DNA from 2 places in the Ornithinibacillus jepli genome. Region 2 is predicted to be linked to the other one. Evidence: riboswitches for the same ligand, from Rfam matches in the RefSeq annotation. Region 2 holds a riboswitch; the other holds the start of a gene.
The links. Region 2 has a riboswitch for S-adenosylmethionine ahead of AB1K81_RS14135 (methionine ABC transporter ATP-binding protein). Riboswitches for the same ligand answer to the same signal wherever they lie in the genome.

Region 1 (6,534 bases), on a different contig from region 2:
TTTTTAACTAATACATTATGGGCAATCTATTTGCTAGTATTTTTAATTAATATTGTCGGTTCGTTATATCACCCAACTTCTATTAGTTATATAACTAGATTAATTCCACAAGAACAAAGGCAACGCTTTAATTCGTTAAGAAGTCTGTTAGATTCTGGTGCGTTTTTACTCGGCCCGGCAATAACTGGGTTATTATTTTTATTAGGTACACCAATTTATGCGATTATTATTAATGCGATATCGCTTTTCCTTTCCGCTCTCGTCACCTTATGGATGCCTAATGTTGAGAAGAACAATTCGCTGAACCAAGTATCTAATCAAAAACTATCTTTTAGCGTAATAAAAGAAGATTGGAAAATAGTGTTACGGTTTAGTGGTCGCAATTTGTATGTGATGTCGGTTTACTTTTTATTTAGTACATTCGTTGTCCTTCAGTCAGCGGTGGACTCGTTGGAGGTTGCATTTTCTAAAGAAGTTATTTCGCTGTCAGATAGTGAGTATGGATTTCTTGTAAGTATTGCTGGGGCGGGTATTTTAATAGGGTCATTGTTCAATGTGATATTCACGAAAGGATTAGCAGTTCACTTCCTTATTGGTTCTGGTTCGGTAATGGTATCAGTAGGGTATATGATTTTTGCTTTCTCTAGTAATTTCACCATGGCTACGGTAGGCTTTTTTGTATTAGCATTTTCTCTTGCCTTTGCCAATACGGGCTTTTATACTTTTTACCAAAACAACATTCCGGTTGAGGTTATTGCCCGAATTAGCAGTATATACGGGTTTCTGGAGGCATTGTTAGTCATTGTTCTTACTTCTCTATTTGCTATAGGAGCACAAGTATTATCAATTAAGTTACTAGTAGCCTTGGGAGCCATTTTTATGTTGATACTAACCATAGCATTATTATGTATAAGTTTAGCACCGACTAAGCGCAAATATTATGAAGCGGCATCATGAACGAGAGAAATACACATTTTACCAACCTCGTTCTAGCGATTACAATGGGTTAAACGAGGAGTTATTAGCGGGAAAGATAGCCTGATAAAAGGAGGAAAATATTATGACAAGTGGAAGTAAAGAATTGTCATCTGAACAACGAGAAGGATTAATCAAAGTATTAGAAGCTAGATTTATAAAACATAAGCATCGTCACGAGGGGCTTGATTGGGCTCATGTTCAAGCAAAGCTAGAGGCAAATCCAGAAAAGCTATGGTCACTCCATGAAATGGAAAGAACTGGCGGTGAGCCAGATGTGGTCGGGTATGATGAAGAAAAGGATGAATACATCTTTTATGATTGTTCTCCGGAAAGTCCTAAGGGGCGAAGAAGTCTCTGTTACGATCGAGCGGCTCTAGAAGCAAGGAAAAAGCATAAGCCAGAAAATAGTGCTATCGATATGGCGGCTGATATGGGAATTGAAATTTTAACAGAGGAAGAATATCGAGAATTACAGAAACTGGAGACGTTTGATAAGAAAACGTCGACCTGGGTGAAAACACCGTCTGACATTCGAGCGCTTGGTGGGGCGTTGTTTTGTGATTATCGTTTTGGTCATGTTTTTGTCTATCATAATGGTGCGGATTCTTACTATGGTTCCAGGGGATTCCGAGGCTCACTTAGGGTTTAAGTAGTTTATAGGCGTGATTAAAATGAAGGGGCGGAATCCATTTGGATTTCTCCCCTTGCTAATAGTACATTACTGATTTACTAACGTAGCTTTACGTCTCTGGGAAGCATGGATTTTCTTCATTGCAAGTCTTGCTATAGGTTGAGCGATTACTAACTCAATCCAAAATGCTACACCAAAGTTTCTAAACCAACTTGGAAAGAAGTTTTGAAAAGGCAAAAGACTTATTTCTTTTGTACCAACCCAGTTTCCGATAATAGTTAGAAGTAATGATAATACAGTCACATTCAATAAAATCGTTAATAATACTCTCGCATTAAATCCATCGGTTTTTCCTACGAATTTTGGCATTAGTTGACCTACTAACGGACCAGCAACGAATTTCACCAATAAGACAACAATAATCCACATGATTGGAATAATTTTTAGAGTCTCCAAATAATTTTCCTTACTAAATCCGAGTTCCATACCTATGATAATGGGTGCAATCGTGTTAACGGAAATGATGGAAATAATTAATAAAAATATAATGCCTTCCTTTGGACTTTGAGGTAATCTATCTTCCTTATACATATTTTTTACCCTCCGAAATTAAAATTTCAGATGGTAGACGTATCTTGCGACATATATTTTTGGTCAAGTATTGGACCAATATCTCTACACACTGATTTCATTATTTTAGCATGTAATTTTACATGATTTCTAGACTTGTAATATTGTGGGATTTGTGAGCAAAATAACCCTTTAGCTATGAAGGAATGTAAAAACGTACAAAAAAGTAATTTTAAAAAAATGATTGACATATGTTTAAATAGGCACTATAGTATGTATCATAAACTTACAACTACATAAATTAAGAATTTTCTTCTTATCCAGAGAGACCGAGGGATCAGGCCCTATGACGTCTCGGCAGCGGGTTAATGTAAATTAACACTGTGCCAATTCCTGCAAATGTTTCACATTTGAAAGATGAGAAGGAAGTCGTTTCAATTTATATTTTGAGACCTTCCTTTTTTCTTTTGGATAAGAAAAAAGGAAGGTCTTTTTCCTTTTTACATAAATTTCAAGACAGGAGTGAGTCAAGTATATGATTGAATTTCGGAATATATCAAAAACGTTTAAAATTGGCAATCGAGAAGTAAATGCCGTTAAAGATGTTTCGCTTTCCATTCAAAAAGGCGAGATATTTGGAATTATTGGTTTTAGTGGAGCTGGAAAAAGTACTTTATTACGTCTGGTAAACCTATTGGAAACTCCTACGACTGGTGAAATTGAAGTGAACGGTGTAAATATCGGAACACTTTCCCAAAAAGAAGTGAGAAAGCTAAGAAGTGGAATCGGGATGATTTTTCAAAATTTTAATTTATTTGCTTCTAGAACCGTTGCGGGGAATGTAGCATATCCATTGAAACTTGCAGGTTGGTCTAAAAAGGATATCGATACAAGAGTCAATGAGCTACTTAGCTTTGTAGGTCTTACTGATAAGGCAAAGGATTACCCTGAACAATTATCAGGTGGTCAAAAGCAGCGGGTGGGGATTGCAAGAGCGCTTGCTACTTCACCTAATATCTTAATCTGTGACGAGGCAACATCGGCGCTAGACCCGGATACAACAAGTGAAATCCTTCGCCTTCTTAAAAAGGTAAATAAAGAACTGGGAATTACGATATTACTAATTACACATGAAATGCATGTTATACAAGAGATTTGTGACAAGGTAGCGGTAATGGAGAATGGAGAAGTGATTGAAACGGACTCTGTATTTAATGTATTTACGAATCCGCAGCATCTGACTACACAACGATTTATCCAATCCGTTCAGCAGGATAGACCGTCGGCTACCTTGTTGGAAGAATGGAAGAACAAGGGTGGAAAACATTTATATCGCGTTATCTTTAAAGGTGAAATTGCTAGTGATCCCGTCCTCTCTCGTGTGACAAGGAAATTTGGGGTAGATGTCAATATCGTGTATGGGTCTGTTCGAGAGCTTCAGGAGAAATTATATGGAAATCTGCTTGTATCGTTTGAAGGGGAAGAGGAAAATATTTCTTCGGTTCTTTCCGAGTTAACGAGAGATGTCATTGTAGAGGAGGTGAAGGTTAATGAAGGTTGATTGGAGTACGTTTTGGCCACGGATAGTGGAATCCACTGGTGAGACAATTTTAATGGTTGTCATGACCTTGATTCTAGGATCAATTCTTGGTATAATAATAGGTTTACTATTATTTGTGACGAGAACAGGAAATATTCTAGAAAATAAAATTGTATTTAATCTACTGAATGTCTTGATTAATATTATTCGTCCAATCCCGTTTATCATTTTCCTAGTAGCAATTAGTCCATTAACAAGAGCAGTAGTCGGGACAACTATTGGAACGTGGGCAGCTATATTTCCAATGACGATTGCTTCAGCATTTGGGATAGCGAGAGTAGTAGAGAACAACTTAGTTAGCATTGATTCTGGAGTGATTGAAGCGGCAAAGGCAATGGGGGCAAGTCCATTACGAATAATATTCACTGTGTTAATTCCAGAGGCACTTGGGCCACTTATTCTAGGTTTGACTTTTGTGACAGTTAGCTTAATCGACTTCTCCGCAATGGCAGGTACAGTTGGTGGTGGCGGCTTAGGTCACGTAGCGATGACATATGGATACCAACGATTTGATGGAAGTGTCATGCTCGTTACTGTCATTATACTTATTCTTCTAGTACAGTTTGCACAGTGGATTGGGAATACGCTATCGAGAAAGATTATGAGGCGATAAGCAACACGTTATAAGACTATTACATTATTTAACTACAAAAAGAGGAGATAGAATGATGAAGAAATGGTTTAGTATTTTAGTTGTGTTAATTGCGGTAAGTACATTGGTAGCCTGTGGAAGTGATACCACTTCAGACAGTGGGGATGATGTGGTAGTTAAGATTGGTGTAACTGGTACAGATGGTGAAGTTTGGCCGATTTTAAAAGAGAAGGCAAAAGCAGAAGGTATTGAAATTGAACTAGTGGAGTTCTCTGACTATACTTTACCGAACCAAGCGTTAGCAAACGGAGATATCGATATCAATTCGTTCCAGCATATCGCGTTTCTAGCTCAATTTAATGAAGAGAACAATCTTGATTTAGTACCAATCGGGGCTACTGTCATTGCGCCAATGGGATTATATTCAGAGAAGTTGAGTGATGTTAATGAAATTAAAGAAGGTGACAAGATTGCGATTCCGGATGATCCTTCTAACCAAGCACGTGCACTGAAATTATTGGAATCAGCAGGTTTAATTACGTTAGCGGACGACTTTGGCCTATTTGGTGACCCAAGTAAAATAGTGGATAATCCAAAAAACTTAGAAATCCTACCAATCGTTGCACAACAAACACCACGTGTATTACCTGATGTAGCGGCATCTGTTATTAATAATGGTGTTGCTGGTCAAGCGGGGTTTGACCCTGTGAAAGATCCGATTTACTTAGAAGATGCGAATGACCCGAATGCAATACCTTATGTGAACATCTTCGCTGCACGTTCTAGAGATCAAGATAATGAAGTTTATCAGAAGATTGTGGAACTATATCATGAAGAGGATGTAGTAAAAGCGGTAGAAGCAGATACAAATGGTGGTTCTATTGTGGTTGATTTATCGAAGGATGAGTTGCTAGAACAATTTGGAGGACTATAAGGAGGAGAGTATGTTGAGTAAAACGTTAGCGGGTGTGGAATTAATTCAAAAATCCATTGAGTCAAACAAAGAGCTGTATATTGAAACGAGTCAGGCGATTCATGCGAATCCAGAAATAGGCAATCAGGAGTTTTTTGCAAGTAAAAAACATGTAGAGATTTTGACTAATGCTGGATTTAAGGTAGAAACAGCTATTGCTGGACATGAGACATCTTTCTACGCTGTGAAGGATAGTGGGAAACCGGGTCCAGCAATTGCCTTTCTTGCGGAGTATGATGCACTGCCAGGCTTAGGCCATGCTTGTGGTCATAACATTATCGGTACGACTAGTGTAGCTGCAGGTATAGCGCTTGCTGAAACGCTAGCTGAAACAGGCGGAAAAGTGGTTGTACTAGGAACACCTGCAGAAGAGGGCGGGCCAAATGGTAGTGCAAAGGGTAGCTTTGTTAAGCATGGTTATCTTAACGGGATTGATGCTGCGTTAATGATCCATCCATCAGGGAAAACATCCCTCACAGGCGATTCATTAGCTGTTGATCCACTTGATTTTCACTTTTACGGGAAATCTGCCCATGCATCTGGTTCACCGGAAAAAGGAATTAATGCTCTAGACGCTGTTATTCTACTGTTTAATGGAATTAACGCATTACGCCAGCAGCTTCCGACTGATGTGCGAATTCATGGAATTATTACCCACGGGGGAGATGCACCAAATATTATACCGGAATATGCATCTGCTAGATTCTATATTCGTGCTGAATCATGGAGTAAAACAGAGGAAGTATCTAATAAGGTACGTGCTATAGCAGAAGGTGCGGGGCTTGCAACTGGTGCAACTGTTAAAGTTGAACGATTCCAAAATGAAGTTAAAGACTTCGTATTGAACTCTGTTTTGGATAATGTATTAAAAGAAGAGTTGGAAGCAGTAGGAGAGGTGGTCTGGACTGAAAAAGGAAAAGGGAAAGGCTCAACCGATGCCGGAAACATAAGTTACGAAGTACCAACTGCTCATCCTCACATTAAAATAGGTCCGGATGATTTGATAGGACATACAAATGAATTTAGAGAAGCAGCTAAATCAAAAGAAGGTGACGCGGCTCTTATTAAAGGGGCAAAAGTGCTTGCGAACACTGGATACCGACTGTTAACGGACAGTAATTTATTAAAACGAGCGAAGGAAGCTTTTGAAGAAGCTAAGACAAAGAAAAATTGAACATGATTAAACAAAA
Region 2 (6,534 bases):
CGAACAATCTTATTATTCACGCGAAGTTTTCACAATTTGACACAAAGTTCCATGGTTTTTACCTGAAGTTTTCACAAATTGACCCGAAGTTATCAAAGTTTTAAATAGAGGTAGCTCTTCTTCTATCAAATCCATTACCCTTATATTTCCTATTAATTCATGATAAAATATACGTAGAAAAAGGAGGGGTAATGATGGCATTAACTTTTTATTGGTATCCAAACTGTGGAACTTGTAAAAATGCGAAGAAATGGTTTGATGAGCATAACGTTGAGTATGAAAGCATACATATTGTGGAAGAAACGCCTTCCAAGGAAGAGCTATTAAAACTTATTGAAAAAAGCGAACTTCCTGCTAAAAAATTCTTTAATACAAGCGGTAAAAAGTATCGCGAATTAAATATAAAAGACAAAATAAAAAATGCTACCACGGAAGAAATGGCAGAGATTTTAGCTACTGATGGTATGTTAATTAAACGACCAATTGCAACAGATGGCAAGAGAGTCACCGTTGGTTTTAAAGAAGATGAGTTCCAAACTATTTGGGTGGATTAATAAATACTAGCGTAAAAGTATGTTAGGTTGTATAGTTAATGTACAACCAATTATTCGGAGGGATTGTAATGAGCTTACCAAACGACTTATTATATTCAAAAGAACATGAATGGGTAAAAAAGGAAGGTAACACAGTACGTGTTGGTATAACTGATTTTGCTCAAGATGAATTAGGAGATATTGTATTCGTTGAGCTGCCAGAGGTTGGAGATGAAATTAAAGTTGATGAACCATTTGGTAGTGTAGAGTCTGTCAAAACAGTATCTGAGTTATATGCGCCAATTAGTGGGAAAATTGTCGAAGTGAATACAGAATTAGAAGACAGCCCTGAGCTAGTAAACGAATCTCCATACGAAGGTGCGTGGATGATTATTATCGAACCTAGTGATGAGTCTGAACTTGATAATCTATTATCTCCAGAAGCATATAAAGAATTAATTGAGCAAGACTAATTTCATATAAATCAAATACTGACTTTTTTCCTTTATGGAAAAGAGTCAGTTTCACTTTCAAAGATATCAAGCTCCTGCTATTCTTTCTAGCTTTTTATAATGTGAGGGGGATCTATCATGATTTCACAACAATCTGAACGTGTTATCATTGTTGAAGGTTTAACTGACAAAAGGCAACTCGAGAAAGTTATTGATGATCAAATTACGATTATTTGTACGAATGGAACGTTTGATATAGAAAGATTTGATGAAATGTTAGAAACTTATCAATTGGATGAGAAAGATGTTTATATCTTTGTTGATGAAGATCAATCCGGAATGAAGCTGCGTAAACGGTTATCGTTAGAGCTACCACATGCAGAGCATATTTACGTAAGTAGTGAGTACCGAGAAGTAGCAGCGACACCAGAACGAATTTTGGCAATGCTTTTACTTGGTAAGCATATTGCGGTTCATCCTCATTATTTAGTATAGCTTACAAGTAGGTGATGATTTGAGAAAGATTTCTCACGAAATACTCGAAGAACACGAATTTTTACTTTACATTTATACTCCATTTTGTGGTACATGTCATGTAGCGAGAACAATGCTAGATAAAATAGAATCGGTACATAATGAGACTATTTTCTATGAAATGAATGCTTCTCTTTTTCCTGATTTTATGCAAGAAAATAAAATAGAGAGTGTTCCCTGTCTGGTTATAAAAAAGGAAAATGAATTGAAAGAAAAAATATACGCATTCAAGTCAATTGCGAATATTTATAGCTATCTTTTAAAATATGAACCTGGGTTATTTTACGATAAAAAATAAAAAAATATAGTTTTTTATGTTGACACATTTCTGTACTGGTGATATAGTAATTTCTATCGGAAAAATGAATGATAAATTTATCTCTTATCCAGAGCGGTGGAGGGAAAGGCCCTACGAAACCGCGGCAACCTTCAAACTTCGTGTTTGAAAAAGGTGCCAAGTCCTACAAAGCATCATGCTTTGAAAGATGAGAGAACGTTAGGATTTAATATTGCTTAATATTACGTCTTTCTGTTCTCTTGCAGAAAGGCGTTTTTTATTTGTTTTTGCACATTATAAAAAGAGGAGGGATATTGCATGATATCAATAAAGGATTTAACAAAAATATTTCGCTTCGATCAGAAAGAAATAACAGCAGTAGATAAATTAAACTTAACAATTGAAGATGGAGAAATATTTGGTGTTATAGGATATAGTGGTGCGGGAAAAAGTACATTCATACGTTTATTGAATCGATTAGAAGAGCCTACTTCAGGAAAGGTCGCGATACAGAATAAAGATATTACTGCGATGAATAAGAAGGAGCTTCGAATAGCAAGACAGGATATTGGGATGATATTCCAACATTTTAACTTGCTTTGGTCTCGAACAGTCAGTGAAAATATCGCATTTCCTCTTGAAATTGCAGGGGTACCTGCTAATGAAAGAGAAGTACGAGTTAAAGAACTGATCGAACTAGTTGGTTTAAATGGAAGGGAAAGTGCCTATCCGGCTCAACTAAGTGGTGGTCAGAAACAAAGAGTAGGAATTGCTAGAGCTCTTGCTAACAATCCGAAAGTGTTACTATGTGATGAGGCTACGTCTGCTTTGGATCCAGAAACAACCGATTCCATATTGGATTTACTAGTTGATATCAACGAACGTTTAAAATTAACAATTATTTTAATTACACATGAAATGCATGTAATTAAAAAAATCTGTAATCGAGTTGCTGTTATGGAAAATGGGAAAATTGTGGAACAAGGTGATGTAATAGATGTTTTCTTAAAACCAAAACAACCTGTTACAAAGAAATTTGTAGAGCAGGTTATGGGGGACCCGGATGGTGATTTTGATCAGCTCTTAAAGGTTTATCCAGGTGGAGAAGTGGTCAAGTTACACTTCGTCGGGGAGTCCGCTAACCAAGCATTAATTAGCAAATTATCAAAGGCGTTTGACGTTGAAGTGAATATCCTTCAAGGGAAAATAACACAAACGAAGCTTGGTGCATATGGAACAATCGTCGTCCAACTTATTGGAAGCGAAAATGAGATTAAAAGTACCCTTCAATATATTGCCGAAAAAACCTCGGTAGAAGCGGAGGTTTTAACAAATGCTTAATGAATTATTTCCTAATGTTGTGATAGAAGATTTACTTGTAGCAACGGGAGAGACTTTTTATATGACACTACTTGCGTTAGTAGGAACAGTCATTATTGGAGTATTGCTAGGACTTTTACTTTACTTAACATCTAATGGTGGTCTTTGGGAAAATAAAATATTGAACTTTATCGTAGCAACTATCGTGAATGTTTTTCGTGCGATTCCTTTCATTATATTAATTCTACTTTTAATTCCTTTTACGAATTTCTTGATAGGAACGATAAGAGGTCCAAACGCTGCACTACCTGCATTAATAGTTGGTTCTGCGCCATTTTATGCAAGATTAGTTGAAATAGGTTTACGTGAAGTAAACAAAGGAGTAGTAGAGGCTGCCGAATCCATGGGTGCCAAAACGAAAACGATTATTTTTAAAGTGTTACTTCCAGAATCCATGCCTGCATTAGTTTCTGGCATAACCGTAACAGCCATTGCATTAATTGGGTATACAGCAGTTGCTGGTGTTATTGGAGCAGGCGGTCTAGGAGATTTTGCTTACTACCACGGATTTGTACGACGAGACTTTGATGTCGTGTTTGTATGTACGGTATTAATTATTATTATTGTGTTCATATTCCAATTCATTGGTGATTTTATTACTAATAAATTGGATAAAAGATAAAAATAAAAAACAAAAGGGAGATTACAAAATGAAGAAATTATTATTTGTTTTATCTATTTTACTTATTGCGTTATTAGCTGCTTGTGGAAATGATGAGGATGTTATTAAAATTGGTGCGACAAGTACACCGCATGCCGAAGTGCTAGAAAAAGCTAAGCCAATATTGGAAGAAGAAGGTATAAAAATAGAAATTGAAGAGTATTCCGATTATAACCTATTGAATGTTGATTTAAATGAAGGAACTATTGATGCTAACTATTTTCAACATATTCCGTTTTTTGAAAATGATATAAATGACCCAGAAAAAGGATATGATCTTGTTAATTTAGGTGGTATTCATATCGAGCCAATGGGAGTGTACTCAAAAAATATTGCAAGTTTAGATGAAATTCCAGAAGGAACTGAGGTTATTATTAGCCGAAATGATCCAGACCATTATCGCATTCTTCAATTATTTGAAGCACAAGGATTAATTAAAATTTCAGATGATGTTGACACAGCTCATCCTAGCCAAGATGATATTATTGAAAACCCATTAAATCTACAGTTCTTATTTGGAGAAGTGAACGCAGAATTTTTAATTGAAGCGTATAATAATGAGCAAGATGCATTAGTAGCGATTAATACAAACTATGCAATAGAAGCAGGATTATCGCCTTTAGAGGATGCATTATTTATTGAAGGTGAAGAATCTGATTATGTAAATATTATTGCTGCACGTGCAGAAGATAAAGAAAATGAAGATTTAAAGAGACTAGTTGAAGTATTACAGTCTGAAGAAATTCAAGACTTTATTGTTGAAAATTATAATGGTGCAGTAGTGCCTGTAGGTGGTAATAACTAATTTTGAGTAAGGCCAATAAATGTTTATACATTTATTGGCTTCATTTATTTTTTCTTTGATATGTGTAGAAATAAAAAGACCAATTCCCAATTGGAAATTTGGTCATTTACCTAGAAGTATCTTTTCATTGCTTAGATGACTGCTTCTTTTCCTTTTTATCTAACATACTTCTCAATTCGTTAATTTCCTCTTCTGTTAAGGAATCCTCTTTAATGAATTGGACCAACATGGATTTTAGTGTGCCTCCATAGATTCTTTTAATAAAAGATTGAGCTTCTGCTCGTTGGCATTCATCTTGTGAATAGAGCGGATAAAAAGTATATATTTTTTGGTCTTTATTTACACCGACAACCTTTTTATGGACGAGACGATCTAACAGTGTACGAATTGTTTTAGGCTTCCAATCGGTTTGATCCTGTAAAGATAAAATAACTTCATTTGCTGTTTGAGGACTATTTTTCCAAAGTGTAAGCATTACTTCCCATTCCGCTTCAGAGATACTTGGTACATTATTTGACATATATAATCTCCTCCTTATAGAGCTTTGCAACTGTCTTATTTGTAAATGCCAAAATCGTTTAAGATGGATAACGTAATATCTGCCGCCTTACTTCCAAAGGTACTGTGATCTCGTTGAATATTTGTTGCGAAAAAGTAGGTGTTATTTTTTGTTTCGACAAATCCTATAAACCAACCATTAATATCTTTGCCGTTTACATTTCCAGTACCTGTTTTTCCATAGAGTGAAGCTTCTCCTTTTTCCTCTAATTTTATTGCAGATTTAACGGTTTGTATATTCCCCTCATTAAATCCAAATCGGTTGTAATAAAAGGCATCCAATAATTTGACCTGTTCTACAGGTGATATCTTTAAGGATGACTCCAACCAGTAAGGTTCGTTATCACTAGACAGATTTTGATTACCATAATTTATGCGTTCGATAAATGCTTGAATGGTATTGATTGGGACTTCACTATCAATAGTTTGGAAGTACCAATTAACTGAGTTTGCCATTGCAGTTGACAAATCTTGATCCTGATTCCAAGCATCATAACTATACTTGGTACCATCCCATTCGATAAACGTATTATCTGAGGATATGACATTCGTTTCCAGACCTAACAAAGCACTATAAATCTTATATGTAGAATCTGGAGATATTCTTGTAGTACTTAATTCTTTATTATAAATTTTATATTGTTTCGCTTGACTATCATATAAAACAAAGCTTCCATTATACCCTGTGAAATAATCCTTTAAATCAATATACTCAGTTCGGTTGTTTTCAAAATGATAATGGCTTTCATCTGCGGTCATGGCAGAAATAAATGGTATCTGACTTAAAACGAGTGCTCCAACTAATAAAAATATGACTATACTTTTCAGTTGCAATATTGTTGGTTCGGCCTTAAAGGATGCAATTTTTTCAATACGTTTTTTTAGTTGCTTTTTAGAGCCATTCAGTTCCGTTACGAATTTTATAGACTTTTGCTTGGAAGAAATGTCTATAAAATGTAGAATGGTTTTTCCATAATCTAAGTATTGTACATGGTTCACCGATTTTAATACAGCTATATCACAAGCTATTTCCCTGTCTAATCTCATCTCTCTAAATGCATACCAAACAAGGGGGTTAAACCAATAAAGAATTTGAAAAAATACAATACAGTAATTGGAAACAATGTCTTTACATTTATAATGGTTCAGCTCATGTAAAAAAATATGGTAAATATCTTCCTTAGTAAGATATTTATCAAAATGAGATGGTAACACGACATAAGTCTTGAATAGTCCAAAAGTCATCGGAGATTTTATGAGCGAGGATTCTCCAACAATCAAATGCTCCGAAATATTTAATACTTGCTTGGATTGCTCAAATATTTTTATATATT

Region 1: linked by a shared signal. The riboswitch ahead of AB1K81_RS16870 (methionine ABC transporter ATP-binding protein) and the one ahead of AB1K81_RS14135 (methionine ABC transporter ATP-binding protein) in region 2 are both predicted to bind S-adenosylmethionine.

The regions. Positions count from the first base shown of each region.
Region 1 is NZ_JBFEGG010000006.1:63,346-69,879, reverse strand. Features, by position in the region: gene AB1K81_RS16885 (MFS transporter) at 1-957, shown strand, start outside; gene AB1K81_RS16880 (DUF4256 domain-containing protein) at 1,061-1,627, shown strand; gene AB1K81_RS16875 (hypothetical protein) at 1,697-2,200, opposite strand; SAM riboswitch class I at 2,493-2,603, shown strand; gene AB1K81_RS16870 (methionine ABC transporter ATP-binding protein) at 2,715-3,740, shown strand; gene AB1K81_RS16865 (methionine ABC transporter permease) at 3,730-4,392, shown strand; gene AB1K81_RS16860 (MetQ/NlpA family ABC transporter substrate-binding protein) at 4,448-5,305, shown strand; gene AB1K81_RS16855 (M20 family metallopeptidase) at 5,316-6,518, shown strand.
Region 2 is NZ_JBFEGG010000003.1:481,081-487,614, forward strand. Features, by position in the region: gene AB1K81_RS14115 (arsenate reductase family protein) at 195-554, shown strand; gene gcvH (glycine cleavage system protein GcvH) at 623-1,006, shown strand; gene AB1K81_RS14125 (toprim domain-containing protein) at 1,124-1,480, shown strand; gene AB1K81_RS14130 (thioredoxin family protein) at 1,500-1,817, shown strand; SAM riboswitch class I at 1,899-2,011, shown strand; gene AB1K81_RS14135 (methionine ABC transporter ATP-binding protein) at 2,115-3,137, shown strand; gene AB1K81_RS14140 (methionine ABC transporter permease) at 3,130-3,798, shown strand; gene AB1K81_RS14145 (MetQ/NlpA family ABC transporter substrate-binding protein) at 3,827-4,642, shown strand; gene blaI (penicillinase repressor BlaI) at 4,767-5,162, opposite strand; gene AB1K81_RS14155 (BlaR1 family beta-lactam sensor/signal transducer) at 5,198-6,534, opposite strand, start outside.